Regions from separate parts of the Streptomyces sp. NPDC002868 genome, predicted to be linked through region 2. Evidence: riboswitches for the same ligand, from Rfam matches in the RefSeq annotation. Region 2 holds a riboswitch; each other region holds the start of a gene.
The links. Region 2 has a riboswitch for cyclic di-AMP ahead of ACZ3H8_RS09330 (C40 family peptidase). Riboswitches for the same ligand answer to the same signal wherever they lie in the genome.

Region 1 (9,551 bases), on a different contig from region 2:
AACGCCTGGGCGTCCCACTCGCCGCCGAGCCGGCCCGCGAGCCAACTCCCGGCCCGTGCACGGAACTCGGCGGGCGCCAGCGCACCCGCCCCTTCCGGCACGGCCCCCAGCAGGGGCGCGCCCGCGGCCTCGGGCAGATCCGCGAGATTGCACCGCGCGGCCAGATCCGGTTCGCCGGGCCAGCTCCCGACCACCACGCCGAGCTGCTCCAACTCCCGTGCCCGCAGGGCCTCGGCGGTCAGCGCCACCGCATTGAGTGTGCCAAGACCGGCGGGTGCGACGACCAGCACGGGCGCGCCCAGCAGCCGGGCGACATCGGCGAGCGACCCCCCGTCCTCGTCGAACCGCACGAGCAGCCCCCCGGCCCCCTCGACCAGCACGAGGTCATGCTCCGCGGCCAGCTTCTCGACTGCCTCGACCACGTCCCGCGGCCGCACCGTCGCCATCCCGGCCCTCCGCGCGGCGGTCGCAGGGGCCAACGGCTCGGGAAACCGGGCGAGTTCAACCCCGGTTACCGCCCCCGCCAGCCGAGCGACCTCGGCCACGTCCCCCGGCTCACCGGGTGCGACCCCGGTCTGCGCCGGTTTGACGACGGCGACGGACCGCCCCTGCGCCCGGAAGACCGAGGCGACGGCCGCGGTCACGACGGTCTTGCCGATCTCGGTCCCGGTCCCGCTGACGACGACGACGCTCATCCCGCTCCTTGCCCTGTCCCGCATCCGTACCCTTGTGTGGGGATCACCCCGACGCCGCCGACGCGCACACCGCCCGCACTATCCGGGCCACGTCCTCGTCAGCCGACACAAACGGCGGCATGGTGTAGATCAGGTCCCGGAAGGGCCGCAGCCACACCCCCTCGCGCACCGCCGCCTCCGTCGCCGCCGCCATGTCCACCTCGTGGTCCAGCTGTACGACGCCGATCGCCCCCAGCACCCGTACGTCCTTCACACCCGGCAGCCCGCGCGCCGGCGCCAGCTCCTGGGCCAGTGCGGTCTCGATTCGCTTGACCTCCTGCTGCCAGTCCTGGCCGAGCAGCAGATCGATCGATGCGCAGGCCACCGCCGAAGCCAGCGGGTTGCCCATGAACGTCGGGCCGTGCGCCAGTACCGGCACCTCGCCCTGGGAGATGCCGTCCGCCACCCGCGAGGTGCACAGCGTCGCCGCCATGGTGAGATAGCCGCCGGTCAGCGCTTTGCCCAGGCACATCACATCCGGCGAGACCCCCGCGTGCTCAGCCGCGAACAGCGCGCCCGTACGGCCGAACCCCGTCGCGATCTCGTCGAAGATCAGCAGCACGCCGTGCTCGTCGCACGCCGCCCGCAGCACCCGCAGATACTCGGGGGAGTGGAACCGCATCCCGCCGGCCCCCTGCACCACGGGCTCCACGATCACCGCGGCCAGCTCGTCCGCGTGCCGCGCGACGGCGTCGCGCAGCTGCTGTGCGTACGACTCCTCGAAGGCGACCGGAGGCGCATCCACGAAGATCTGGCGCGGCAGCACCCCCGACCACAGCTCGTGCATCCCGCCCTCGGGGTCGCACACCGACATCGGCTGCCAGGTGTCCCCGTGGTACCCGCCCCGCCACGTCAGCAGGCGCTGCTTGGCCGGCCGCCCCACCGAGCGCCAGTACTGCAGGCACATCTTCACCGCGACCTCGACCGAGACCGAGCCCGAGTCGCAGAGGAAGACATGGCGCAGCGGCTCGGGCGTGATCTCGACCAGCCGGGCCGCCAGCCGTACGGCGGGCTCGTGCGTGAGCCCGCCGAACATCACATGGCTCATCCGCTCCAGCTGGCTGTGCGCCGCCTCGTTGAGCACCGGGTGGTTGTAGCCGTGGATCGCCGACCACCAGGACGACATGCCGTCGATCAACTCGCGCTGCCCGTGGACCGGTTCGGCCAGCCGCAGCCGTACCCCGGACGCCGACTCGACGATCAGCGGATCACTGCGCCCGGGCATGGGGCCGTACGGATGCCAGACATGCGCCCGGTCCAGGGCCAGCAGCTCGCCGGGGCCGAGACCCGACTCAGGCATTGGGCGCCAGATCGGTGCCGGCGCCACGGCGGCGTACCGCGACCAGATCCGAACGGGCGCCCGGCGCCTGTGCCGCCGGCACCTGAGCGGCGGGCTCGCTGTCACCGCATGGCGCGCACCCGCCGGAGTGCGAACCGCAGCCGCCCCCGGCCGCGCTGTCCGTACGGTGTTCCGGCAGCGTCGTCGTGCCCGCGCCCTCCACCTCGAACCCCGCGTCCGCGATCATGTCGAGGTCGGTCTGCCCGGCCTGCCCCTCGCTGGTGAGGTAGTCGCCGAGGAAGATCGAGTTGGCCAGGTGCAGCGCGAGCGGCTGCATCGAGCGCAGATGCACCTCGCGCCCGCCCGCGAGCCGTACCTCCACGTCCGGGCAGACGAACCGGACCATGGCCAGGATGCGCAGCGCGCGCTGCGGGGTGAGGTTCCACTCCTTGGCGAGCGGCGTGCCCTCGAACGGGATCAGGAAGTTCACCGGCACCGAGTCCGGGTCCAGCTCGCGCAGCGAGAAGACGACATCGACCAGGTCATCGTCGCTCTCGCCCATGCCCGCGATCAGCCCGGAGCAGGCGGAGAGACCCGCGGCCTGCGCCTGGTGCACCGTGTCCACCCGATCGGCGTACGTGTGGGTGGTGGTGATGTCCCCGTATGTTCCCTCGGACGTGTTGAGGTTGTGGTTGTACGCGTCGGCGCCCGCGGCCCGCAGCCGCTCCGCCTGCCCACCTGAGAGCAGCCCGAGACAGGCGCAGACCTCGACGCCCTCGTTCTGCTCCTTGATCGCCTCGATCGTCTTGGAGACCCGGTCGACGTCGCGGTCCGTCGGGCCGCGGCCGCTGGCCACCAGGCAGACCCGCTTGGCGCCGCCCGCCACCCCCGCCGCGGCTGCCTGCGAGGCCTCGTCGGGCTTCAGCCAGGTGTACTTGAGGATCTCGGCCTTGGAGCCGAGCCGCTGAGAGCAGTACGAGCAGTCCTCGGGGCACAGTCCCGACTTCAGGTTGACGAGATAGTTCAGCTTCACCCGACGCCCGAACCACTGGCGGCGTACCTTGCCGGCCGCGGCCACCACTTCGAGCAGATCGTCGTCGGAGGTCGCCAGCACGGCGAGCGCTTCTTCACGGGTCGGCAGCTCGCGCCGCAACCCCTTCTCCACCAGCGTGTTCAGCAGGTCCATGGCGCAGATCCTGACGTACGGCACACGTCGGGGCCAAGGAGGAACCCCACAACAGAGCATGTTTGAGGTGTGTGCATGGCCACATCCGCTCTTCGAGTGAGCCCGGTTAGGGTCTGTGCGCTGCCTACAAAAGGACCGGACCACCATGCCCCAGGATCCTTTCGACTGGATCGACGACGAGTCGCGCCGCCGTGAGCGTGCGGGTCTCGTGCGTACGCTGCGGCCGCGCACCGCCGATTCCGAGCTGCTGGATCTCGCCAGCAACGACTACCTGGGTCTCACCCGTCGTCCGGAGATCACCAGCGCGGCGGCTGAGGCGGCCCGCCGCTGGGGCGCGGGGGCCACCGGCTCCCGGCTGGTCACGGGCAGCACAGCGCTCCACGCCGAGCTGGAGCGGGAGCTTGCCGCCTTCTGCGGATTCGAGGCAGCTCTGGTGCTGTCCTCCGGCTATGCCGCGAACCTCGCCGCCGTGACCGCGCTGAGCGGCCGCGGCTCGCTGATCGTTTCCGACGCTGGCAACCACGCCTCGATCGTGGACGGCTGCCGGCTCTCGCGCGCGGAGACCGCGGTCGTCCCGCACGCAGACGTCGACGCCGTACGCAAGACGCTCGACGCGGACCCCGGGCGGCGCGCCCTCGCGGTCACCGACTCGGTCTTCTCGGTGGACGGCGACGCCGCTCCGCTGACGGACCTCGCCAAGGCGTGCAGTGAGCACGGCGCCGCGCTGCTCGTCGACGACGCGCACGGTCTCGGCGTACTCGGCGACGGAGGGCGCGGAGCGCTGAACGCCGCGGGCATCGCGGGCGGCGCAGGCGTCGTCGCCACGCTCACCCTCTCCAAGTCCCTGGGCAGCCAGGGCGGAGCGGTCCTCGGCCCGGCCCGGGTGATCGACCACCTGGTCAACACCGCCCGTACGTTCATCTTCGACACGGGCCTGGCGCCCGCCGCCGCGGGAGCCGCGCTGGCGAGCCTGCGACTCCTCGGCCGTGAACCGGCGCTGGCCGAGCGGGCCCGCACGGTCGCCGCGACCCTGCACCGTCGGCTCACGGACGCGGGCCTGACCGCCGCACGACCGGACGCCGCCGTCGTCTCCGTACGGGCGCCGTCCCCGGAGTCCGCGCTGCGCTGGGCCGCGGACTGCCGCGCCGCCGGGCTCGTCGTGGGTTGTTTCCGCCCTCCGTCGGTGCCGGACGGCATCTCCCGGATCAGGCTCACGGCGAGGGCAGATCTGACGGCTCAGCAGATCGAGGCGGCGATCACCACGATCATCGGGACCGCGCCCGTCAATTGACCGTCAACCGACGGTCAATTGACGGTCTCCTCGTGGACCGCGGTCAAAAAGCGGGACCAGGCCTGCGGCGAGAAACGCAGGGCCTGCCGCGCGATGTTCTTGGAATCCCTTACCGCGAGCGTGTCGTCGGGCAGCCGGGCCGCCTCGACGCAGTTGTTCATTCCTGTGCTGCGGCTGCTGCGCCGCCACCGTAGTGAGTCCTGTGCGAGGCGATCGGACATGTGGGGGGTGCCTCCTATGCGCCGTCACTGATCCGTGCGATGAGATCCAATGAGTCCGCTGGTGACAGAGCACGCTTCTGCATCGTTTGGAAGGCGGCGCTGTACACCTCCAAGTCCTCTTTCCGCTCGAGGTAGAGGCTACTCGTCAAGTGGTCGAGAACAACCACGTCCAGATCAGAAGTGGTCGGAAAGGAGAAGATTACGAAAGGGCCCGTGAGCCCTACGTAGCCGCCGACCGAGAACGGCAGTACCTGGAGCCGCACATGGGGCAGTTGTGCCGTCTCAGCCAGCTGCCGCAGTTGCTCGCGCATCACTCGACAGCCGCCCACCTCGCGCCGCAGCGCCGCCTCGTCGAGCACCGCGCTCAGCTCCAGCGGCCTCTCCGCGCGCAGCACCGACTGGCGGGCGATCCGCACCTCCACCAGCGAGTTGACGGTCTCCACAGGCAGCTCCTCCAACGCCGCGCGGGTCACCCCACGTGCGTAGTCGGGCGTCTGCAACAGGCCCGGCACCACCGAGGTCTCCAGCGTGCGCGCCGCACATGCATTGGCCTCCAGACTGATGAAGTCCCGGTACTCGGGCGGGATCAGCCCGCGGAACGCATGCCACCAGCCGCCGCCCGCACCGTCCGCCGCGCCCGCCAAGGTCTCGAGCAGCGACCGCAGTTGAGGATCACTGACGCCGTACACTTCCAGCAGCAGGGTCACATCGGCCGCCTTGACCCCGCTGGCGCCGGTCTCGATCCGGCTCACCTTCGACTGGTGCCAGCCCGCCAGCCGCCCGGCCTCCCGGCTGGTGAGGCCCGCGTCCAGGCGCAGCCTCCGCAGCTCCTCGCCGAGTTTGCGACGGCGCACCGCGGGGCCGTGCCGCATCTCCCGCTCCTTCCCGACAGTGCCCAAATCGTGGGTGAGTCGCCCAAATACGGTCTCGCGTAGCAGAGTTCACCGCTTTGGGCGACAGATATATGCACATCTTGGTGGATCGCCGCCCCTGACGGCACGATAGGTGGCACTCTGGCGCGAAGCGCAATCCGTGGCCGTCCTCGCATTCATCCGCTACGAGTCGGAGCCCGGCCCCGGTGGGAAAGGGACAGCGTCGCCATGGCAGACCATCAGGAAGCCTCCGTCACTCTGCCGAGCGCCCCCGCCTCGGTCTCCGCCGCCCGGAGATATGCCACCGACGTCGTCTCCGAATGGGGCCTGCCGGTCGAGACCGAAGCCGTCGACACCGTCCGTCTGATCGTCTCCGAACTCGCCACCAACGCCGTTCAGCACACCTTCGGCCAGTCGCCCACTTTTACCGTGGACCTGCGTCTCGAGCGGGACGAGGAGCTGCGCATCGGTGTCACCGACAGTCACCCCCGCTGGCCGCAGCGGCTGCCCGCCGCCGTCCGCCAGGACAACGGCCGCGGCATGGTCATCATCCGCAGCCTCACCGCGGAGTGCGGCGGACAGCTCCTGGTCACCCCGACCCCGGAGGGCGGCAAGACCGTCTGGATCGTCCTGCCGTGGACCGTACCGGTGCAGAGCTGATCACGGCCCGGCGGTCAGTTTCCCGCGCGGCCGAACGCGCCGCGCAGCAGAGCCCGCAGTGACTCGGCAGCCGGACCCGACTCCTCGCCGCGGTGTGCCACCGAGATCGTCCGCCGGAACGCCGCCGATTCCAACTGCCGTACGCCGAGCGGCGTCGCGGCCATCGCGGCGACCATCTCCGGCACCACCGCCACCCCGAGCCCCGCGCTGACGAGCGCGCACACCAGCGCATAGCCCGGCGACTCGCAGACCACGGCGGGGCTCGCCCCCGCCTGCGCCAAGGCCCCCTCCACCCCCTTGCGCGACGGATGCGAAGGAGCGCTGCTGATCAGCGGCTGGCCCGCCAGCTGGGCCACCGGCAGCCGGCCCGAGCCGCCCGCGAGCGCATGGCCGGGCGCCGTGACCAGGACCAATTCCTCCACCAGCAGTGGATCCAGCACCACACCCGCGGGCAGCGGCGCCGGTTCGCCCGGTTCGTACGCATGGGTCAGCGCCAGATCCACATCGCCTGCCGCCACGGCCAGGACCCCGGCCGGCGGTTCGTACTCCGCGACGGCGAGCTCCACATCCGGATGCGCACGGCGAAACGCGCTCAGCACCGGCGGCAGCAGATGGATGCCGACCGTCGTGAAGGTGCCCACCCGCAGCCGCCCGCCGGACAGACCTGCCAGCCGCGCCAGCTCGTGCCGCGCCTGCTCCATCTCGTCCAGCACCCGGCGGGCCCGCGTCGCCAGCAGCTCGCCCGCGGCCGTCAGCCGCGCCCCGCGGTGGTGGCGCACCAGCAGCGCCGCCCCCGCCTCGCGCTCCAGCTTGGCAAGTTGCTGCGAGAGCGCGGGCGCGGTATAGCCCAGACGGGCTGCGGCCCGGGTGATCGAACCGGCCTCGGCGACCGCCACCAGCGCCGCCAGCCGTGTCGGGTCGTACATGGCACCCCTTAAGCATTGCTTTGGGCAGGCCTAGAAGATTCCAAGTACACGCTAAGGCCCACTCCGGTCCAGGATGGCTGCCATGGACGCACAACTCGTCGCCTTCACCGGGGTCGCCGCGGGCATGGTCGCCATGCCGGGCGCGGACTTCACCGTCGTCGTACGCAACGCCCTCGTCTCCCGGCGTGCGGGCGTGGCCTGCGCCGTCGGCGTCGCCGGGGGACTGCTCGTGCACACCGCGCTCGCGGTGGCGGGGCTCGCGGCGGTCCTGGTCGCGGTGCCGGTGCTGTTCCGCACGCTGCAGATCGTGGGCGGCGCCTATGTGCTCTACCTGGGGGTACGGGCGGTGCGCGGCGCGCTGCGTCCGGCGCCCGCCGGGCCGGACCTGGAGGGCGAGGCGGCCGACGGCGTCGGACGCAGTCTGCGGCAGGGCTTCCTCACCAACGTCCTCAATCCGAAGGCGCCGGTCCTCTTCCTCAGCCTGCTACCGCAGTTCGTGCCGGACGGCGCGCCGGTGCTGCCGCGCACCTTGCTGCTTGCCGCGATCGTCGTCGTCCTGGCGCTGTTCTGGTTCCCGGCGGTGGCGCTGCTGGTGGACCGGCTCGGGACGTGGCTGCGGCGGCCGCGCACCACCCGCGCCGTGGAAGGAGTCACCGGCGGGGCACTCACCGCGCTGGGCGTGACCCTGCTGGCCGAGCCGCTGGCGCACTGACGCGGTGTGGCGCACCGGGAGCGTGCCCGGTGCGCCACCGGGGCCGTCAGCGCACCCGGCCGTACCAGACGCGCTTGGTCCAGATCTTCTCGAGTTTCACCCAGGAGCCCGTCTTGGGCGAGTGCCAGATCTTGCCGCTGCCGGCGTAGATACCCACGTGGTAGACGCTGTTGCCGGAGTGGAAGAAGACCAGATCCCCTCGCTGGCGCGAGGACGCCGAGACATGGCGGGTCTTGTTGAACTGCTGCTGGGCGGTGCGTGGGAGCTTCTTGCCCGCCTTCTTGTACGAATAGAGCGTCAGCCCCGAGCAGTCGAACCGGGATGGACCCGACGCGCCGTACTTGTACGGCGCTCCCTTCTTCGAAGAGGCAACCTGAAGTGCCTTGTTGGCGTGGGCCGTAGCCGCGAGTGCCTCGGAAGCGGCGCCCGGCACCAGCACTGAGCCGCCGACGGCGGCGAGGGTCAGGGCCGATACGGCGCCTGCCCGGGTCAGCAAAAACGGGACGTGAATCTGCGCAGTCATGCGCAACCCTTCGTCAGCCGCCTGTGAAGGATGACCTGTCGGGTTCGGACGGACGAAGATGCCCGGCCGCGAAATGCGGCTTCACCCCGAGGGACGACCGGACTGTCCGGATGTCCCGTACTGCTTGGGTCCTCCACTCCTGCCGGTGCACTTCTGTCGACCAGACATCCGGAGCGGCGGCAGGACTCGGCGTCCGCCCGGACCGCCCCGCCAGGGATGGCGGGGGCTTGTCGTCCCAGGGATCTTGACCCACACCACGCCGGATTTCCGAGTCGAAACGGCGGTATGTGAGCTTCGACACCACTGACCTGTTCGGGTGGACAGAGTTGATTTGGGGCCCGGCCACGGACAGCTGAGGACTCCCGCACCAGCAGCGGAACAGCCCATTCCGCCAGATCGGTAGTCGTGGTGCGCAAGTTCTCCGTAGTAATTCAGGAGACCGCAACTACACCGAATGGGGGACGACTGCAGGTACCCCAATGGCCGTTGACGGAAGCGGATGATTCGTCAACTCATGGACGCGGGCGGCATTGTCACCCGGCGCGCCCTGCGTTCGCCGTCGAGGACCCTGAGCGCCTCGGCGAGGGTCGACGCATGGACCTCGCTCTCGCCGCGCATATGCATCAGCGTCAGGGCGTCCTTGAGCGCGGTGGCCCGGCCGACCAACGCCTGTGCCGCACGCAGCGCTCCATAGGTGTGCGTTGAGCGGGCCGGATTGATCCGTCCCAGCAGATCGAGGACTTCGAGATAGCTGTCGATGAACTCGCACTCGGCGCGGGTCAGCGCCGGCAGCGGCGGCAGTTCGGGTAGCGGCATCGGGCGCTCACCTGGAACCGGGGGCGGAGAGTGACGTCTTGCGGTTCTTGATCACGTGGTCGACCAGTCCGTAGGCCTTGGCGTCCTGCGCCGCGAAGATCTTGTCGCGCTCCAGGTCGGCGGCGATCCGCTCCGGACTCTGGCCGGTGTGGCGTACGAGCATCCCGGCGAGTTGGGCGCGCAGCCGCAGCAACTCCTGTGCCTGGATCTCCAGATCGGACGGCTGGCCCTGCAACGGCTCCTCGAACGCGGGCTGCTGGACGACGATCCGGGCGCCGGGCAGCGCCATCCGCTTGCCGGGGGCGCCGGCGGCGAGCAGCAGGGCGGCGGT
Region 2 (9,551 bases):
GGACCGGTCCGCCCCGTCGCACGCGGGAGGACGGCGGGGTACGGCGCCCGATCTCACCGAGCTGCTCCCCCAGTGGCTGGCCGCGGCCAACGAGCACGGGTACCAGGCGCCGCCGTCCGTACTGCCCGCTGTCCTGGACGCGGCCCGTGCGCGTACGGATCTGCGGCCGCAGGCCCTCACTTTCGCGGGACCGCGCGGGCTGTGGCTGGCCCGGCTCAACCCGGAGTGGAAGTTCGCGCTGCGCGGCGCGTCCGGAAGCTCTGTGCTGCCGGACGCCGGTGACGCCGAGGCGGTCCAACGGCTGTGGGAGGAAGGACTGTTCGCCGAGCGGGTCGCGCTGCTGGCGGCGGTGCGGGTGCACGATGCGGGGGCGGCGCTGGCGCTGCTGACCGCGACGTGGGCGACGGAGCGGGCCGAGGACCGGCTGATGTTCCTCGACTCTCTGCGTACCGGACTGTCCGACGCGGACGAGCCGTTCCTGGAACAGGCCCTGTCCGATCGCAGCCGCAACGTCCGTGCCACCGCGGCCGAACTCCTGTCGGCGCTGCCGCACTCCGCACTCGCCGGGCGGATGGCGGCGCGGGCGGCGTCGTGCGTCAGCCTGGACCGCAGTGGCGACGCGGCGGTAGGCGTGGAGGCGCCGCACGAATGCGATGCGGGCATGCAGCGCGACGGGGTGGCGCCGAGCCCGCCGACGGGGCGGGGCGAACGGTCCTGGTGGCTGGGCCAGTTGGTGGAGGCGGCCCCGCTGTCCACCTGGCGGGGGCGGCTCGGCGGGCGTACGGCGCAGGAGATCGTCGCGCTGCCCGTCGCCGACGGCTGGGGCGAGGAGCTGCACGCGGCGTGGTGCCGGGCGGCGGTGCGGCAGCGGGACGCGGAGTGGTCCCGCGCCCTGCTCGGGGCGCCGGGCAACCCGCCGGACACCGGCCCCGGCACGTCGTCCCTCGCCGAACGGGCGAAGCTGCTCGCGACGCTGCCGGACGGTGAACGGGCGGTGTGGGTCGCGGAGTTCATCGCGGCGCACGGCCTGTCGGAGGCGTTCCAGCTGCTCGGCGTCTGCGCGGTGCCGTGGGGGGAGCCGCTCGGCCGATCGGTGGTGGACGCGCTGGACATCGCGCGCGAGGCGGGGAGTTACCCCTGGAGCTTCAGCGGGGTGATGGGCCTGGCGGAACGCTGCCTGGACCCGGCGGAGGCGAGCCGGCTGGAGCTGCTGACGGCGACGCCGGACGAGACGGAGGGGGCGTCGCCGGGGGCGGGGGGTTACTGGTCGGAGGCGTTTCAGCGGCTGGTGTCGACGTTGCGGTTGCGGGCGGCGATGCGGGTGGAGCTGGGGGGTGTGTGTTCCCCCACCCCACCCCTTCCCGAACCTGGGGGCTGATGCCCCCAGCCCCCCGGGCAGGGGGAGGTGGGCGTGGGGGCTTACGCCCCCACGCCCCCGGAAGCGGCAGCTTCGCGCCGCGCCGCGCCGGGCCCCAGTCGCAGGGAACGGGCACTGCATCCCCGCCAGGCGCCGCTGTCAGTCGACCGCAGACTCCCCACCCGGTGGCGTCGCCAGGCGCCCGCAGGGCACGGGGGTCACGTCTCGGCCGGCGTCGCCGGACCGCGTCAGGCGACCGCAGCCCCACCCGGCGTCGTCAGGCGGCGTCAGGCGCCCGCGGGCTGGCGGACGTTTGCGTTGACCCAGTCAACGATCGACGCCGTCGTCGCGCCCGGAGTGAAGATCTCCGCGACGCCCTTCTCCTTCAGCGGCGCGATGTCCGCCTCCGGGATGATGCCGCCGCCGAAGACCTTGATGTCCTCCGCGTCGCGCTCCTTCAGCAGCTCGATGACCTTCGCGAAGAGCGTGTTGTGCGCACCGGAGAGGATGGACAGGCCGATCGCGTCCGCATCCTCCTGGATCGCCGTGTCCACGATCTGCTCGGGGGTCTGGTGGAGACCGGTGTAGATGACCTCCATGCCCGCGTCACGCAGCGCCCGCGCAATCACCTTTGCCCCGCGATCATGGCCGTCGAGCCCCGGCTTGGCCACCACCACACGGATCGGACCAGTCACACCCATCACTGCCTCCACCTACCGACTGCGCCGCCCTGGGCACGGGTCCCGAACCGCAGCGGCCCGGGGAAGTGAACGAACGTTATCTCCAGCATCCCGCAACCCGCCGTTTCGCGGCCGATAGCGAGGGGGAAATCACACATGGGACAACTTAGCTATGCGTCGTACCCGCACCACGCGGCACACACGCCGCACCGCACCACCGCGGGGACGATCGCTACGGGAGCCGCTTCAGGGTTCGTAGCCCCGTGCCGTCAGCCGCGCGGCACGGCGTTACGACCTCTTCGGTACTGGCCCAGCACGGGCACAGGGCCTGAGTGGCACCCACGAGGGCACACGGGGGACGGAGCCGTCCTCCAGCGTGCCGTACGGGAGGTCGGCCATGAAGGCTTTTCCCTTCTTTCCGCTGTGTCTGCGCCCCGTGCGACACCTACAAATACCGGCCGTGCTGCTGCGCGCCGCCACCCTCGAGCTGGCGATCCTCGCCGGGCATCTGCTCCTCTACCCCGCCGGTCTCGTCCCGGAGCGTCGCGAACCCGACCCGGACCCCGCCCCAGGACCGAATCCCCAGCTCCCGACGCCCGGCGCAGACCGCCCGCCTGCCGTGCTCCTCCATGGCTTCGTGGACAACCGCTCCGTGTTCGTACTGCTGCGCCGCTCCCTCGCCCGGCACGGCTGGCGGCACCTCGAGTGCCTCAATTACTCCCCGCTGACCTGCGACATCCGCACCGCCGCCGAGCTGCTCGGCCGGCACATCGAGGAGATCTGCGCGCGTACGGGCCGGTCCGAGGTCGACATCGTCGGGCACAGCCTCGGCGGCCTGATCGCCCGCTATTACGTACAGTGCCTGGGCGGTGACCATCGGGTACGCACGCTCGTCACCCTCGGCACCCCGCATTCGGGCACCAGCGTCGCCCCGCTCGCCAGCGCGCACCCCATCGTGCGCCAGATGCGCCCCGGATCCGCCGTGATCGAGGAGCTGCGCATGCCCGCGCCCGGCTGCCGCACTCGCTTCGTGAGTTTCTGGAGCGACCTCGACCAGCTGATGGTCCCGGTCGAGACGGCCTGCATCGACCACCCGGACCTCATCGCGCAGAACGTACAGGTCAGCGGAATCGGGCATCTCGCGCTCCCGGTCCACCCGGCCGTAGCGGCCGGCATCCGGCAGGCGCTGGAGTCGAGCCAACCTGCGACCGGCACATCCGGCGCCGTTTCCGTCGCCTGATTCGGGCCCGACGGCGCGCGTCACCACGCCCAGCCCCGGCAGACCGGGTAACGAAATGTCGAACACTTTTCGAACGTAGAGCCAAAGCTGTGCCCACAGTCCGCCGAAAGGCATCCGAATGCCCCTTTCCTGATTGCCTAAAACCTGCCGAAGATTGTCGCCGTCGCATACCGCCGGGTACAGTCGCGCCACTGCTTTCCCTCTGGGACCCCTGCGCTCCACGGCCCCAGAACCCAGGTCCTGCTGCCGAGGCGAGAGAGAAGTTGGTGAACGACCAGCACGCCCACGCCGGGTACGACGGCTACTCCACTGGCAGCTTCGACACCGACCCGCTCTTCGGTGCGCTCCCTGGCAGTTACGAAGCCGGCAACAGTGGCCAGTACGACACCACCCAGTGGGACACCGGGTCGCACCAGACCTCCGGCTACGACGTCTACGCCACGCAGCAGGCACAACAGCCGCAGCAGGCGCAGCAATTCCCGCAGTACGAGACTCACGCGCAGTACGACGGCGCCGCCCAGTACGACGGCGCCGCCCAGTACGGCAGCACCGGCCAGTACAACACCACCGGCCACTACGACGCCGCCGCGGTCCAGTACGACACGACGGGCCAGTGGGACGCCGGCGCGTGGAACCAGACCGCGCAGACGGACCAGTACGAAACCGCCGCGGCCACATTCGCGTACGACACCACCGGACAGTGGGCGGCGCCCACCTTCGACACCGGCACGTACGACGCCACCGCCTGGAACACCGGCGCGGAAGCCGTCGTACCGCATGTACCGCAACAGTTCACGCCGGAGCATGAGTTCATCCCGGACCAGGACTTCAGCCCCGCGGCGCCCGCCGACCTCACCACCGAATTCCAGCCGGAGTTCCAGTCGGACCTCACGTACGAGTACGAGGAGTACCAGTACGAGGCCGAGCCTGAACCCGAGGCCCAGCCCGAGGCCGAGGCCGAGGGCGGACTCGAAGCAGAAGCCGGACTCGAAGCGGAAGCCGAACTCGACGGCGAATACGAGCTCGCGCCGGAACCCGAACCCATCGCCGCCGCGGTCATCCCCCGCCCCGTCCGCCGTTCCGGCGGGTCCCGCGGCCGTCGCCGCACCCCCGCGAAACGCTCCGCGCTCCTCACCGTCGCCGTGCCCTCCGCGTGTGTGATGGGCGTTGCCGGCATCGCCGCCGCCTCCGTCGGCAGCCTCGGCACCGGCGACACCAAGGGCGACAGCAACGTGGAAGCGGCCGATCCGTCCTCCCCCAAGGCGATCGCGGCCAACAACAAGATGGACACGCAGCTCGCCGCCCTCAGCGCCGACGCCCGCGACTTCGGCGACCGCGCGTCGCGCACCCAGGAACGCCTCGACCTGAAGGCGCGCCAGGAGGCGGAGAAAAAGAAGCGCGAGGAAGAGGCCAGGCGCCGCGAGGCGTTGCGCCCCAAGTTCGTACTGCCGGTGAACCGGGAAGGCCTGAGCGCGTACTACGGCCAGGCCGGCGTCAACTGGATGTCCGTGCACACCGGCATCGACTTCCCGGTGTCGTACGGCACCGAGGTGATGGCCGCGACCGACGGCACCGTCCGTACGCAGTGGAACAGCGCCTACGGCAACATGGCCATCGTGACCGCCGCCGACGGCACCGAGACCTGGTACTGCCACCTCAGCAGCACCAAGATCCGCTCCGGTTCGGTCAAGGCCGGTGACGTCATCGCGTACTCCGGCAACTCGGGCAACTCCACCGGACCGCACCTCCACTTCGAGGTACGGCCCGGCGGCGGCTCGGCGATCGACCCGCTGCCGTGGCTTCGCAGCCACGGCATCGACCCGACGTAAAAACGCCGATCCGAGCTCGGTCCGAGCTCGATCAGAGCTTTTCGACCGGCGCGTACCGCAGCAGCAGGCGCTTCGGCTTGGTGTCCCCGAAGTCGATCGTCGCCTGCGCGTCCGCGCCCGACCCCGTCACCTCCACCACGGTCCCCAGGCCGAACTGGTCGTGCGTGACGCGGTCTCCGACGGCCAGCGAGATCACCGGCTTGTCGGTCGTACGCCGCGTGGCGAAGCCCGAAGCACCGCCGCCCGCGCGTGAGCGCGAGGACGAGAGCGACGAGGCGATACCGGACGTCGGACCGGCGGGCGCGGCCATCGGACCGGTCCGCTTCCACTGCAGGTGCTGCCCGGGGATCTCCTCCAGGAAGCGCGAGGGCGGGTTGTACGAGGGCTGGCCCCAGGCGCTGCGCATCGACGACCGCGTCAGATAGAGGCGCTCGCGGGCGCGCGTGATGCCGACGTACGCCAGCCGCCGCTCCTCCTCCAGCTCCTTCGCCTGGCCGAGCGCGCGCATGTGCGGGAAGACGCCGTCCTCCATGCCGGTCAGGAACACCACCGGGAACTCGAGGCCCTTCGCCGTGTGCAGCGTCATCAGCGTGATGACGCCGGAACCGTCCTCGTCCTCGTCCGGGATCTGGTCGGAGTCGGCGACGAGCGCGACCTGCTCCAGGAACTCGGCGAGCGTGCCCGCGCCTTCCTCCTCGGCGCGGTCCTGCTCGAACTCCAGGGCCACGGCGGCCAGTTCCTGCAGGTTCTCGATGCGCGTCTCGTCCTGCGGATCGGTCGACGCCTGCAACTCGGCGAGGTAGCCGGTCCGCTCCAGGACGGCCTCGAGCACGGTGGCCGGTCCGGCGCCCGACTCGACGACCGTACGCAGCTCCTCCATCAGCACGTTGAACCGCTTGACGGCGTTGGCGGAGCGGGCCGCCATGCCGTACGCCTCGTCGACGCGGCGCAGCGCCTGCGGGAAGGTGATCTTCTCGCGCAGCGCGAGCGCGTCGATCATCGCCTCGGCTCGGTCGCCGATGCCGCGCTTGGGGACATTGAGGATGCGGCGCAGCGGGACATTGTCCTCGGGGTTGGCGAGAACTCGCAGATACGCGAGGACGTCCCGGACCTCCTTGCGCTCGTAGAAGCGCACTCCGCCGACGACCTTGTACGGCAGCCCGACCCGGATGAAGATCTCTTCGAAGACACGGGACTGGGCGTTCGTACGGTAGAAGACGGCGACGTCGCCGGCCTTCGCGTCGCCGGCGTCCGTCAGCCGGTCGATCTCGTCGGCGACGAACTGCGCCTCGTCGTGCTCGGTGTCGGCGACATAGCCGGTGATCTGCGCGCCGGCGCCGGCGTTGGTCCACAGGTTCTTCGGGCGGCGGCTTTCGTTGCGCTCGATGACGGCGTTGGCGGCGGAGAGGATCGTCTGCGTGGAGCGGTAGTTCTGCTCGAGCAGGATCGTCGTCGCGTCCGGGTAGTCCTCCTCGAACTGGAGGATGTTGCGGATGGTCGCGCCACGGAAGGCGTAGATCGACTGGTCGGCGTCGCCGACGACGCAGAGCTCGGCCGGGTCGTCGTCCGGGCCAGAGGGACCCACCAGCTCGCGTACGAGCGTGTACTGAGCGTGGTTGGTGTCCTGGTACTCGTCCACCAGGACATGGCGGAACCGGCGCTGATAGTGCTCGGCGACGTCCGGGAACGCCTGCAGCAGATGCACCGTCGTCATGATGATGTCGTCGAAGTCCAGGGCATTGGCCTCGCGCAGCCTCGCCTGGTACATCCGGTACGCCTCTGCGAGCGTCTTCTCGAAACCTCCCCCAGAGCCTTCGGCCTGGGAGGTACCCCCAACAGTCTGGTCGGCGAAGGTCTCCTCGTCGATCAGCTCGTTCTTCAGGTTCGAGATCTTCGCGCTGAAGGACTTCGGCGGGAACTTCTTGGGATCGAGTTCCAGATCACGGCAGACCAGGGCCATGAGGCGCTTGGAGTCGGCGGCGTCGTAGATCGAGAACGAAGAGGTGAAGCCGAGCCTCTTGGACTCCCGGCGCAGGATGCGGACGCAGGCGCTGTGGAAGGTGGAAACCCACATGGCGTTGGCGCGCGGGCCGACGAGGTGCTCGACGCGCTCCTTCATCTCGCCGGCGGCCTTGTTGGTGAACGTGATCGCCAGTATCTGGCCGGGGTGGACGCTGCGGCTGCCCAGCAGATACGCGATCCGGTGGGTCAGCACCCGGGTCTTGCCGGACCCGGCCCCGGCGACGATCAGCAGCGGCGAGCCGGTGTGCACGACGGCGGCACGCTGCTGTTCGTTCAGCCCTTCGAGCAGGGCGGCGGGGTCCACGACCGTGCGCGGGGCGCCGTCACGGTGGTACGGGTCCCGGGCCGGGGGGACGTCGTAGGCGCCCTGGAAGAGATCGTCAGGGATCTCCTCCGGGGCCGAGTCCTCGGGTGGCGGCGGGTGGTGCTCCGCGCTGGGCTGGAGGTCCGCCAGGAAGCTGTCGTCAAAGAGGCTGCTCATCGCTCTACGAGTCTAGGCCGCCGCACTGACAGCTCGCCGCCGCATTGGGTTACGACGGACGATGCACAGGACGTTTCGACGGGCGATTCGACGGGCGATCGACGCCGCGACTCTCCGTCATCGGCCTATACCATCGGGTCATCATTTGGGGGCGCCGGTTCGCCGATCGCCAAGGTCACGAAAATGTATCGGACATTTCGAACATCAACCTTCACAGCAGCCACACGAGTTGGCTAGCGTGCTCCCCCAAGGCGGCCCGTACCCCCATGGCGATCCACGCCAATCGGGCGGCCTGCGCCGAATTCGGGCTTTCCGCAAGGGAGTTCGGAACCGGGGACCCACCATGCACAACCGGGGTGAATCGGACCGCCTCACTCGGTCCGTAGGGCGATCTTCCGTTCCGCCCGAACCCGACAGCTAACCCGGTAGGCGGTCCACGGAAGAAGGAGATGCCGGCCTTGGCGTCGCATCGCAAAACGCGAAGTCGAACCGTAAAGACCTCCCCTGCCGTCGGGTTCACGACGGCAGCCCTCGCCTCCGTCACCCTGTTGTCGACGCAGAGCGCCAATGCCGCACCCGCCGAGCCGAAGCCCTCCGTCGAAGAGGTGCAGAAGAAGGTCGACGACCTGTACCGGCAGGCCGGCACAGCGACCCAGAAGTACAACAAGGCCAAGGAAGCGACCGAGGAGAAGCGCCGCGAGGTCGACGAGCTCCTCGACGACGCCGCCAAGCGCACGGACAAGCTGAACGAGTCCCGCCGGGAGCTCGGCACCTATGCGGCCGCGCAGTACCGCACGGGCGCGGTCACTCCGACCGCCGCGCTGCTCTTCGCGGACAGCCCGCAGGCGTACTTCGACCAGACGCAGCTGATGGACCGGATGACCGACCGTCAGCGCAGTGTGATCGACGACTACGAGACTCAGCGGGCCGCGGCCGCCGAGCAGCGCGCGGAGGCGACGAAAAGCCTCGAGTCGCTCACCCGCTCCCAGCAGGCCCTGCGCACCAGCAAGCAGGACGTCCAGGCGAAGCTCGCCGAGGCGCGCACGCTGCTGTCGAAGCTGACGGCCGAGGAGAAGGCGCGGCTCGCGGCGATCGAGCGCGAGAAGGAAGAAGAGGCCCGCCGCAGGGCCGAGGCCAAGGCCAAGGAGGAGGCGGAGGCCCGCGCGGAGGCCGAGCGCCTGCGCCAGGAGCAGGAACAGGAGCAGAACCAGGGCGGCAGCACGGGCACGGGCACGGGCACCGGGTCGGACACCGGCTCCGGTTCCACGGGCGGCGCCACGTACGCGGCGAAGGCCGAGAAGGTCCTCTCTTTCGCTCGCTCCCAGATTGGCAAGCCGTACGTCTGGGGCGCGTCGGGCCCGAGCTCGTACGACTGCTCGGGACTGACCCAGGCCGCCTGGAAGGCCGCGGGCGTGGACCTGCCGCGCACCACCTGGGACCAGGTGAAGGTGGGTGTGCGGGTCGAGACGAAGGATCTGCTCCCGGGTGACCTGGTCTTCTTCTACGACGACATCAGCCACGTCGGCATCTACATCGGCGACGGAAAGATGATCCACGCGCCCAAGCCGGGTACGAACGTCCGCGAGGAGTCGATCTACTACATGCCGATCTACGGCAGCGTGCGCCCGGCCTGAGACCGGTCAACGCACGAACGCCCGGGGCCGACACAGGCGCCCGGGCGTTCTCATGTCCGGCGCACGCCCGGCTCACGTCCAGAGCGTCGCGATGAAGATGTTCGCGACCGTCAGCCCGCCCACCGCGCCGAACAGCGCCTTGTCCACCTTCTCCTCGTCCCGCTTGACGTACACCAGGCCCAGGATCACAACCAGCACCGCCAGCTTGATGCCGACCTTCAGGTTGTTCACCGGCTGGTCGTCCGCCTGGTTCAGACCCACCAGTGCCACGCCCGTGATCAGCATGGTCAGCGCGCCGTGCAGCATCG
Region 3 (9,551 bases), on a different contig from region 2:
CTCGCCGAGCAGCCGAATCCTGGTCGCGGTGGAGAACCGATCGCGGTCCTGCCCGGCCATGTCCCGCCTCCCCAATACGTACGTACGTCCCCGGACACGGTACGGGACCGCGGCCGGGGACGTACGTAAGGGAGAGCGTCAGCCCTTGCTGTGCTTATTAGTTCGCATAGCGAAACCGCGGGAACGCCGAGCGGCCCGCGTACACCGCGGCGTCGTCGAGGATCTCCTCGATGCGCAGCAGCTGGTTGTACTTGGCGACGCGCTCGGAGCGGGCCGGGGCGCCGGTCTTGATCTGGCCGCAGTTGGTGGCGACCGCCAGGTCGGCGATGGTCACGTCCTCGGTCTCGCCGGAGCGGTGCGACATCATGCACTTGAAGCCGCTGCGCTGGGCGAGCTCGACGGCGTCCAGGGTCTCGGTCAGTGAACCGATCTGGTTGACCTTGACGAGCAGGGCGTTCGCGGCACCGTCCTCGATGCCGCGGGCGAGGCGCTCCGGGTTGGTGACGAAGAGGTCGTCGCCGACGATCTGGACCTTGCTGCCCAGCTTGTCGGTGAGGACCTTCCAGCCGGCCCAGTCGTCCTCGAACAGCGGGTCCTCGATGGAGACGAGCGGGTACGCCGCGACGAGCTCCGCGTAGTACTCCGTCATCTCGGCGGCCGAGCGGGACTTGCCCTCGAACTCGTACGAGCCGTCCTTGTAGAACTCGGACGCGGCGACGTCGAGCGCGAGCGCGATGTCCTTGCCGGGGGCGTAGCCGGCTTCCTTGATGGCCTCGAGGATCAGGTCCAGCGCGGCGCGGTTGGAGTCGAGGTTCGGCGCGAAGCCGCCCTCGTCGCCCAGGCCGGTGGACAGACCCTTCTGCTTCAGGACCTTCTTGAGGGTGTGGTAGACCTCGGCGCCCCAGCGCAGGGCCTCGGAGAAGGACTCCGCGCCGATCGGGGCGATCATGAACTCCTGAATGTCCACGTTGGAGTCGGCATGCGAGCCGCCGTTCAGGATGTTCATCATCGGAACGGGCAGCAGGTGCGCGTTCGGGCCGCCCAGGTAGCGGAAGAGCGGCAGATCGGAGGCCTCGGAGGCGGCGTGCGCCACGGCGAGGGAGACGCCGAGGATCGCGTTGGCGCCGAGCGAGGACTTGTCCGGGGTGGCGTCCAGGTCGAACATCGCCTGGTCGATCAGGCGCTGCTCGGTGGCGTCGTACCCGACGAGCTCCGGGCCGATCTGCTCGATGACGGCGAGGACGGCCTTCTCGACGCCCTTGCCCTGGTAGCGGTTCTGGTCACCGTCGCGGAGCTCAAGAGCCTCGAACGCACCGGTGGAGGCGCCGGACGGAACAGCAGCACGACCCGTGCTGCCGTCGTCGAGGCCAACCTCGACCTCGACCGTGGGGTTGCCTCGGGAGTCCAGGATTTCCCGGGCTACGACGACGTCGATGGACGGCACGAGCATCTCCTTCTGGGATGTGACGCTAAATGTGACTCAAGCAGTGGGACACAAGCAGTGCAGGGCAGTGCAGGGTCTCCGTGGCCTTGCGGCAAGAGCCTAACCGGCTCCGGGGCATCGGTCGGCCGGTGCCCGCCCGCTGGGACGGAAAAGGGCATGAACAGGCAGTGACAAGGCAGAACCCCGGCCCGGCGCGTACGGGGGATAGCGCGCCGGACCGGGGTGCTCTGGGGCCCGGGGGGTCAGCTCGGGCGGAGCCGGGGCAGCCGGCTCGGGCGGAGCGGGTCAGCTCAGGTGGAGCTGCTGGCCCGGGTAGATGACGTCCGCGTCGTCGATGATGTCCTTGTTCAGGTCGAACAGCTTCTGCCAGCCGCCCCTGACCTTCTCGGTCTCGGCGATCTTGCCGAGGGTGTCGCCGGCCTTGACCTTGTACTCGCCGTCGCCCTTCTTGAAGCCCTTGGCCTTCGCGGCGGGCTTCGCGGGCTTTGCCGGAGCGGCGGGGCGCTCGGAGCGGGTGGTGGGAACCTCGGCACGCTTCGGCTGCGCCGGCTGCGTGGTGCCGGCGTCGGCGGAGCCGCCGTCGTTCGCGGCGTTGGACAGGTTGACGCCGCAGTTCGGCCACGCGCCCTTGCCCTGGCCGGCCAGGACCTTCTCGGCGACCGCTATCTGCTGGGACTTGGAGGCCTGGTCGGCGCTCGCGGCGTACTGCGTGCCGCCGTACGCGGCCCAGGTGGAGGCCGAGAACTGCAGGCCGCCGTAGTAGCCGTTGCCGGTGTTGATGGACCAGTTGCCGCCGGACTCGCACTGGGCGACCTGGTCCCACTCGGAGGTGGTCGCGGCGGACGCCGAGGTGGCGCCGAGGAGCGGGGCGGCGACGGCCGCACCGGTGACGCCGGCGATGGCGGCGAAACGCGTAGTCCGATTGAAAACGGTCGGGCGACGGTGCTTGCCCTTGCTGGAAAACAGCATGGAACATCTCCTCACCGACGCCTACGAGGTGAGCTGTCGGGTTCGGGCCGACGAGTTGCCCGGCCGCGCGTCCTGCGCGCGGCTTCACCCCAAGCCGGTTGGAGCCGTCGATCTCAACGGCCGGGGCCGGCACTTACCTTGGGTCCCCCGCTCCTGCCTTCGGCGCTCTGCGCGACGACTACTCCCCCCGACCGTCGGCAGGATTCGGCGTGACGGTCAGCGGTGCCCGCGGTGGCGAGCGATCAGACCGTAAACACACCTCTCCCCGATGTTCAAAGGTGAACATCGGGGAGAAATCGCCCATCTCGCCGCCCCAGTCACTCCCGTTTCCGCAGGTGAAGGGCGGAATGAGTGGTTCCGCCGGGCAAGTCACAGCAGTTGGGACAAAGAGACCCTTGTCTCACTTGCGCAGACTCGGACATATGCCCGCGAAACTGACCCTGAACTGGCGGCGAATTACCCCTACTTCACGCCCAGATCAAGGCTCTGGCCAGGAAGGATGAGATCGGGGTCGGCGCCGACGGTCTGCTGGTTCGCCTCGTAGAGCGCGGTCCAGCCGCCGGAGAGCTTCTGCTTGTCGGCGATGGCCCACAGACTGTCGCCCGGCCGGACGGTGTACTCACCGGGCGCGGCGTCCGCATTGCCCGTCTCGCCTTCCTCATCCGGGTTGCCCGCATTGTCGCGTGCCGAACCGTCACCTCGCGAGGCATGACGACCCACTTCGCGCTCATTGTCCGCATTGCCCGGCTCGGTCTGCTCCGGGGCGGCCTCGCCACGGTGCTTGCCGCTGCCACTGTCGGCGCCCAGCGCCGCGTCCGCGGCCGCCGACTCGGCGGGCTCGGCCGACTCGGCCGGGTCCGCGGTCGGCTCGGCAGACGCCGCCGTGGTGGGCTCGGCGGAGGGGGTCGTGGGTATGAGCGACTCGACCGGGGTGCTCTGCTCGGACGACGGCACGATGCCCGGGTCGACGCCGGTGGCGGCGCCGTCGTTCTTCAGGCCGGCGAGTGCCGCGCAGCCGGGCCACGCCGCGGGGCCCTGTGCGTCGAGGACCTTCTCGGCGACCGCTATCTGCTGCGAGCGGCTGGCGAGGTCGGCGCGGGGCGCGTAGTCCGTACCGCCGAAGTCCTGCCAGGCCTCCTGCGAGAACTGCAGCCCGCCGTAGTGCCCGTTGCCGAGGTCGGCACTCCACATGCCGCCGCTCTCGCACTCCGCGACGCGGTCCCACATGGAGGCGTCGGCGGCGGAGGCCGAACCGGCGCCGAGAAGGGGGATGGCGATGGCCGATCCCGTCACCCCTGCCGCGACAACAATGGCAGGAGCCTGACGAGGTCGGCGGTGTCGCCCGTTCCCGGAACGCATGCGGTTGCCTTTCACGTGACTACTGAGACGACGGTGAACGTAGCCGCATTCGAACGGAAGTCACAAGTCGATGCAGCGGAGATCACGTGAAAGTCACAGTCTTGACAAAGCGTCAGATCTGTCGAGCAGTGAACTCAACCGGCAGAGTGCGCAATCCGCGCATAATGAGACCCCCACGCCACCGCAAATCGGCCGGATCGCCTGCAAGCCGCAAGTCCGGCATTCTCCTGAGCAGCGTGGCGAGCGCGGTCTGCCCCTCGAGACGCGCGAGCGGCGCGCCGAGGCAGTAGTGGATGCCGTGCCCGTACCCGAGATGCTGGTTGTCCCGCCGGGACAGATCGAGGCTGTCCGGGTCGGCGAACCGCTCCGGGTCCCGGTCGGCGGCGGCGAGTACGACGAGTACGGGATCGCCCGCCGCGATCCGCTGCCCGCCGATGACGAGCGCCTCGGTGGCGAACCTCCAGGTGGCGAGCTCCACGGGCCCGTCGTAGCGCAGGAGTTCTTCGACACCGGTGGCCAGTAGCTCGGTCTCACCGGCGGCGAGAGACGTCTGGAGCCGCTCCCGCTGTTCCGGATTACGAAGCAGGGCATATACCCCATTGCCGATCAAGTTCACGGTAGTTTCAAAACCCGCGAAGAGAAGGATGAAGGCCATGGCAGCGGCCTCGTTCTCGGTGAGGTGCTCGCCGTGGTCGCTGGCCCGGATCAGCCCCGAGATCAGGTCCTCCCCGGGCCCCTCCCGCTTTCGGTGGATCAACTCCGCGAGATAGCCCCGCATCTTCTTCACAGAACGGGCGACGCCGCCGCGCGGCCCGCCGCCGTGGCGGATCATCATCCCGGCCCAGTCGCGGAAGTCGTCCTGGTCCTCGCGCGGGACGCCGAGCAAGTCGCAGATGGCATAGATGGGGAGCGGGAACGCGAACTCATGAATCAGATCCGCCTCCCCCCTCTCCACGAACCCATCAATGAGCCGGTCCGTCAACTCCTGTACACGCGGGGCGAATTCGGCAACCCGGCGCGGGGTGAACGCCTTCGACACCAGCCGCCGCAGCCGGGTGTGGTCCGGCGGGTCGATGTTCAGCAGATGGGTCATCAGCTCAGCCTTGCGCTCGCCGGGGATCCCCGTCTTGCCCTTGGCATGGGCGGGCTCGTCGTGATGCGCGGGATTCTTGCTGAGCCGCTGGTCGGCGAGGGCCTGCTTGGCATCGGCGTACCGCGTCACCAGCCATGCCTCGACCCCGCTGGGGAGGGTGGTCCGGTGGACCGGCGAGTTTTCCCGGAGCCACGCATAGGCGGGGTAGGGGTCGGTGGCGAACTCCCAGGTGAACAGCTCGGGCTGAGCGCTCACTCCTGTCCCTCGGCGGCGCGGATCGCGTCCCGGTAGGCGCGGGCCGCGGCGCGCAGGGCGGCCTCGGGGTCGGTACCGGACTCCTCCGCCCGGACGGCGAGGGCGAGCAGTTCGTAGCCGGTGCCCGGGCCGGCGGGGAGCGGGACGTCGAGGCCGGCGGTACGGACCCGGCCGGCGAGCTTCGCGGCGAGGGCGAGGCCGGGCTGGCCCAGCGGCACGCCGTCCGTCACGGAGTCGCGCTGCTTCTCGATCGCCTTCGTGCGGAGCCAGTGCTCCTTCACGTCCTCCGGCGTCTCGGCGTGCTCGTCGCCGAAGACGTGCGGGTGGCGGTGGATGAGCTTCTCGACGATCGTCCCGGCGACGTCGTCGATGGAGAACGGCTCTTCCTCGTCCTCCTGCGCGATGCGCGCGTGGAAGATGACCTGCAGGAGTACGTCCCCGAGCTCCTCGCGCAGCTCGTCGCGGTCGCCGTCCTCGATCGCCTCGACGAGTTCGTACGCCTCCTCGATGCCGTATTTGGCGAGGCCCTTGTGGGTCTGGGTCGACGACCAGGGGCACTCGGCGCGGATCCGGTCCATGACCTGGACGAGGTCGAGGAGACGGGCGCCGGGCAGGTCGTACGAGCCGGGGAGCAGCTCCAGGTCCGGCATCTGCACCCGCCCGGACCCGGCGAGCCGGGCGAGCCCGTCGGTCAGGGCCGTATCGCCCTCGCCGGAGGGGACGACCACGACGGTGCGGCCTCCCCCAGAGCCTTCGGCCTGAGAGGTACCCCCGGCGCAGGCGTCGACCAGCTCCTGCGCGGTGACGGCCGTTATCTCCACGGCGACACCGGCCTCGCGGAGATACGGCAGCTGGGGGTGGGCCCCGTCGGCACAGAGCACCCGGTCGGCGGCGTGCAGCGTCTGCCACGCGGGCCAGGACAGCAGCCCGGGCGCGACGCGGTGGCTTGCGGTGAGCAGAACGATTCGGCCGGGGGCGACTGGTGCTTCTGTGGTCACCCCTCGAACCTACCTCGCGCCGCTACGCACCCGCCTCGACGGGCTCCGGCTCCTTGCTGACCTGGGTGATCCACGGGGCCTTGTAGTTGCCGAGCTCGAGTTTCCGGTCGTCCCAGGTGCCGAAGCGGGGGTTGACGTCGATGTCCAGCGCCTTGGCGGCGGCGGTGAATGCCTGGTTCAGCTTCTGCTGACCCTCGGGAGTGTTGGTCGCGCCGAGGGCCTCGGCGAGCTTGCTTACCAGGATGTCGCGGCGTACGACGTCGCCCAGCTGGTCGGGGGCGACGCCGCGCTGCTGCAGATACATGGCCGCGAGCTGCTCCTCGCCACCGGACTGCTGCACGAGGGCGGTCCGCCCGTCCTGGATCTCCTTGCGGCTGACCTCGACCCCGGCGTCGTCGGCGGCGCGCTGGACGACCCGCTCGACGATCAGGTCGTAGAGCTTGGCGCGGCTGAGCTGCCCGCTGTCCTTGATGAGCTGGGCGGACTGGGGGGAGCGCTGCTGGGCGGCGCGCACGTCCTTCACCTTCGCCTGGACGGTGGACACCTCGATCCGCTCCCCACCGACGACGGCGGCGGCCCCTGGGTGAGCCTCACTGCCGCAGGCGGCGAGGAGGGGCGCGGCGACGAGCAGCGCGGCTGAGACGGTGAGCGCGGTGCGACGGCGGCGGTGCAAAGGAGCCTCCCGGCGTGCGGCGTGATTGTGCGACGATGCACAAGACCCTGCGGTGATCGATGTTAGGCAGTCTCCCTGGCCTGGGCCACTGATTCGACCGACGATTCGCCGGAAGTTGCGACGCACACGTTCACATGGCGTTCAACCTGCGCCGCCGGGCGAGCCGGCTCCGGGCGCAGCATGATCGTCCGGGACACGACGAAGGTGATCGGGACGGCGGCACCCGCCGCGATCAGCGGGGCGTAGCGGCTGCCGAAGTGCAACACGTCCACCAGGAGATAGACGCCGCTCGTGGTGACGACGAAGTTCGCCGCGTTGGTGAGCGGGAAGAGGAGGAACTTCCGCCAGGTGGGACGGGTCCTGTATGTGAAGTACGAGGTCAGGAAGAAGGACCCGACCATGCTCAGCGCGAAGGCGACGACATGCGCCGCCACATAGGGCAGCCAGGTGAGCAGGGCCAGATACAGGCCGTAGTACGTCCCGGTGTTCACCACCCCCACCAGGGCGAACCTGACCAGCTGGACCCGGACCGTCATCGTCTTACGAGCTCCCCGTTGCGTTTGTGCCGCTCACCTTCCTGCTGGTGCGGAAGGCCGGCGTTGGTGGCCTTCACCAGGAAGTGCGGTCGCCGCTTCACCTCGTAGTAGATACGGCCGACGTACTCGCCGACCACCCCCAGCATCAGCATCTGCACGCCGGCGAGTGCCGTGACCGCCACCAGAAGGGTGACATACCCGGGGGTGTCCACGCCGTTCACCAGGGCGACACCGACAATCCAGGCGGAATACGCTATGGCGAGCGTGACAAGCAGCAGCCCGAGATAGACGGCGGCCCGCAGCGGCTTGTTGTTGAAGGAGAGCAGGCCGTCGAGGCCATAGTTGAGCAGTTTGCCGAAGCTCCACTTGGAGCGGCCCTGCTCACGCACCGCATTCTCGTACTCGAAGGTCGTGGTGCGGAAACCGACCCAGGCGAACAGGCCCTTGGAGAAGCGGTTGTATTCGGTGAGTTCGAGGATCGCGTCCACCGTGCGGCGCGACAGCAGCCGGAAGTCGCCCACGCCGTCGACGAGTTCGACGTCGACGAGCCGGTTGATCAGCCAGTAGTAGGCGCGGGCGGTGAGGGTGCGGGTGACCCGGTCGCCTTTGCGCGTGCGGCGGGCGATGACCTGGTCGAAGCCCTCCTCATGAAGCTGCAGCATGCGCCTGACCAGCTCCGGCGGGTGCTGGAGGTCGGCGTCCATGATGACCACGGCGTCGCCCTCGGCATGCTGGAGCCCGGCGAGCATCGCCGCCTCCTTGCCGAAGTTGCGGCTGAAGGAGACATAGCGGGTACGAGGGTCGGCCTCGGCGATCTCCTCGAGGAGAGGGAGCGTCCGGTCCTGGCTTCCATCGTCCACATAGACCAACTCGAATTCCTGCCCGAGCAGGGAGAGTTCTGCGGTCACATGTTCATGGAAGCGGCCGATGATCTCCTCTTCGTTGAAGCACGGAACAACTATCGAGATCAGCACGGAAGAACAACAACCCACCCGAATGTCCCATGCGGATTCCCTGCATGACGCTCAGGCGACCATTTCGTGAACTGGGCTTCCCACGACATGTTTTCACCATCCACGCTGGCATATTCGAGGAATCATGTCGACTCTGCAATCCGCGCGCGGCCGCGCCGCCGCCCTCGCCGCGCTGATCACCGTGGGAGCCGTGTGCGCCGGTGACGCCGTCGCCCGCAGCTTCCCCTTCGGACCGCACACCCGCAGCGTGAACGACCTCGGCAATCAGTTTGTGCCATTTCATGCGCACCTGTGGGATCTGCTGCACGGGCGGGCCGACGGCGGACTGCTGCTGAACTGGCAGTCCGGATACGGCACCAGCTTTCTGCCCGACCTCGGGACCTATCTGACCAGCCCGTACTCGCTACTGGTCGGACTCTTCCCACGGGACCGGATCGACCTCGCCGTCTATGTGATCACGCTGCTGAAGATGGCGACCGCGGCCGCGGCCATGACCTGGCTGCTGCTGTCACTGCGCAAGGACACGGGCGGGCGCTGGTGGATGGCGGCGGTGCTCGGCGGCTCGTACGCGCTGTGCGGCTGGTCGGTCGTCGAGGCCTCGTACAACCCGATGTGGATGGACGGCCTCGTCGCCTTCCCGCTGCTGTGCCTGGTCGGCGAGTGGGCACGCACGGCACGCCGGCCGGTTCTCGGCCCGATGGTCGTCGCGGTGGTGTGGATCGCCAACTTCTACACCGCGTACATGGCGACCATCGGGGCCGCGCTGGTGCTTCTCGTGCGGCTGCTGCTGGAGGAGACGGCGGTACGGGACCGGATGCGGGCACTGCTGCGGGCCGCCCGGGCCGTACTGCTCGGCATCGCGCTGGCCGCGCCCGTCCTGATCCCCGTCTTCCTCGGCTCCAAGCACGCCTATCCGGGGTGGACGAAGGAGTTCGCGCCGGCCGGCTGGGCCGATGTGTTCGCCCGCACGCTGCCGGCGACGTACAGCTTCTTCACGCCCGCGGTCTTCCTCGGCAGCGGCGCGCTGCTGCTGGCCTGCACGCTCGCGTTCAACAGCGCGGTGCCACGGAGCGAGCGGTGGGTGTGGACAGGTCTCGCGGCGGCGACCCTGGTGTCACTCCAGTGGGCGCCGACGCATCTGGTGTGGCATGTCTTCGCGACGCCCAACGGCAGCCCGTACCGGCAGACCTTCGTCTTCGCCGGGATTCTCGTGATCGCCGCCTGGATCTGCCTCTCGTACGACTGGCCGG

Region 1: linked by a shared signal. The riboswitch ahead of ACZ3H8_RS18435 (C40 family peptidase) and the one ahead of ACZ3H8_RS09330 (C40 family peptidase) in region 2 are both predicted to bind cyclic di-AMP.
Region 3: linked by a shared signal. The riboswitch ahead of ACZ3H8_RS29100 (transglycosylase family protein) and the one ahead of ACZ3H8_RS09330 (C40 family peptidase) in region 2 are both predicted to bind cyclic di-AMP.

The regions. Positions count from the first base shown of each region.
Region 1 covers NZ_JBVHDR010000005.1:382,767-392,317, reverse strand. Annotated here, with positions in the region: gene bioD (dethiobiotin synthase) at 1-695, opposite strand, end outside; gene ACZ3H8_RS18475 (adenosylmethionine--8-amino-7-oxononanoate transaminase) at 739-2,034, opposite strand; gene bioB (biotin synthase BioB) at 2,027-3,199, opposite strand; gene ACZ3H8_RS18465 (8-amino-7-oxononanoate synthase) at 3,345-4,490, shown strand; gene ACZ3H8_RS18460 (DUF397 domain-containing protein) at 4,505-4,711, opposite strand; gene ACZ3H8_RS18455 (helix-turn-helix domain-containing protein) at 4,726-5,583, opposite strand; gene ACZ3H8_RS18450 (ATP-binding protein) at 5,812-6,243, shown strand; gene ACZ3H8_RS18445 (LysR family transcriptional regulator) at 6,258-7,169, opposite strand; gene ACZ3H8_RS18440 (LysE family translocator) at 7,252-7,881, shown strand; gene ACZ3H8_RS18435 (C40 family peptidase) at 7,928-8,404, opposite strand; cyclic di-AMP (ydaO/yuaA leader) riboswitch at 8,408-8,562, opposite strand; gene ACZ3H8_RS18430 (hypothetical protein) at 8,912-9,220, opposite strand; gene ACZ3H8_RS18425 (ATP-dependent Clp protease proteolytic subunit) at 9,228-9,551, opposite strand, start outside.
Region 2 covers NZ_JBVHDR010000002.1:740,376-749,926, forward strand. Annotated here, with positions in the region: gene ACZ3H8_RS09305 (DUF5691 domain-containing protein) at 1-1,378, shown strand, start outside; gene ACZ3H8_RS09310 (cobalamin B12-binding domain-containing protein) at 1,645-2,058, opposite strand; gene ACZ3H8_RS09315 (esterase/lipase family protein) at 2,435-3,277, shown strand; gene ACZ3H8_RS09320 (M23 family metallopeptidase) at 3,544-5,106, shown strand; gene pcrA (DNA helicase PcrA) at 5,138-7,609, opposite strand; cyclic di-AMP (ydaO/yuaA leader) riboswitch at 7,895-8,056, shown strand; gene ACZ3H8_RS09330 (C40 family peptidase) at 8,059-9,243, shown strand; gene ACZ3H8_RS09335 (hypothetical protein) at 9,316-9,551, opposite strand, start outside.
Region 3 covers NZ_JBVHDR010000011.1:119,302-128,852, forward strand. Annotated here, with positions in the region: gene ACZ3H8_RS29090 (FtsB family cell division protein) at 1-60, opposite strand, end outside; gene eno (phosphopyruvate hydratase) at 158-1,444, opposite strand; gene ACZ3H8_RS29100 (transglycosylase family protein) at 1,730-2,413, opposite strand; cyclic di-AMP (ydaO/yuaA leader) riboswitch at 2,417-2,588, opposite strand; gene ACZ3H8_RS29105 (transglycosylase family protein) at 2,876-3,772, opposite strand; gene ACZ3H8_RS29110 (cytochrome P450 family protein) at 3,885-5,120, opposite strand; gene ACZ3H8_RS29115 (nucleoside triphosphate pyrophosphohydrolase) at 5,117-6,118, opposite strand; gene ACZ3H8_RS29120 (SurA N-terminal domain-containing protein) at 6,141-6,791, opposite strand; gene ACZ3H8_RS29125 (GtrA family protein) at 6,854-7,327, opposite strand; gene ACZ3H8_RS29130 (glycosyltransferase family 2 protein) at 7,324-8,301, opposite strand; gene ACZ3H8_RS29135 (YfhO family protein) at 8,426-9,551, shown strand, end outside.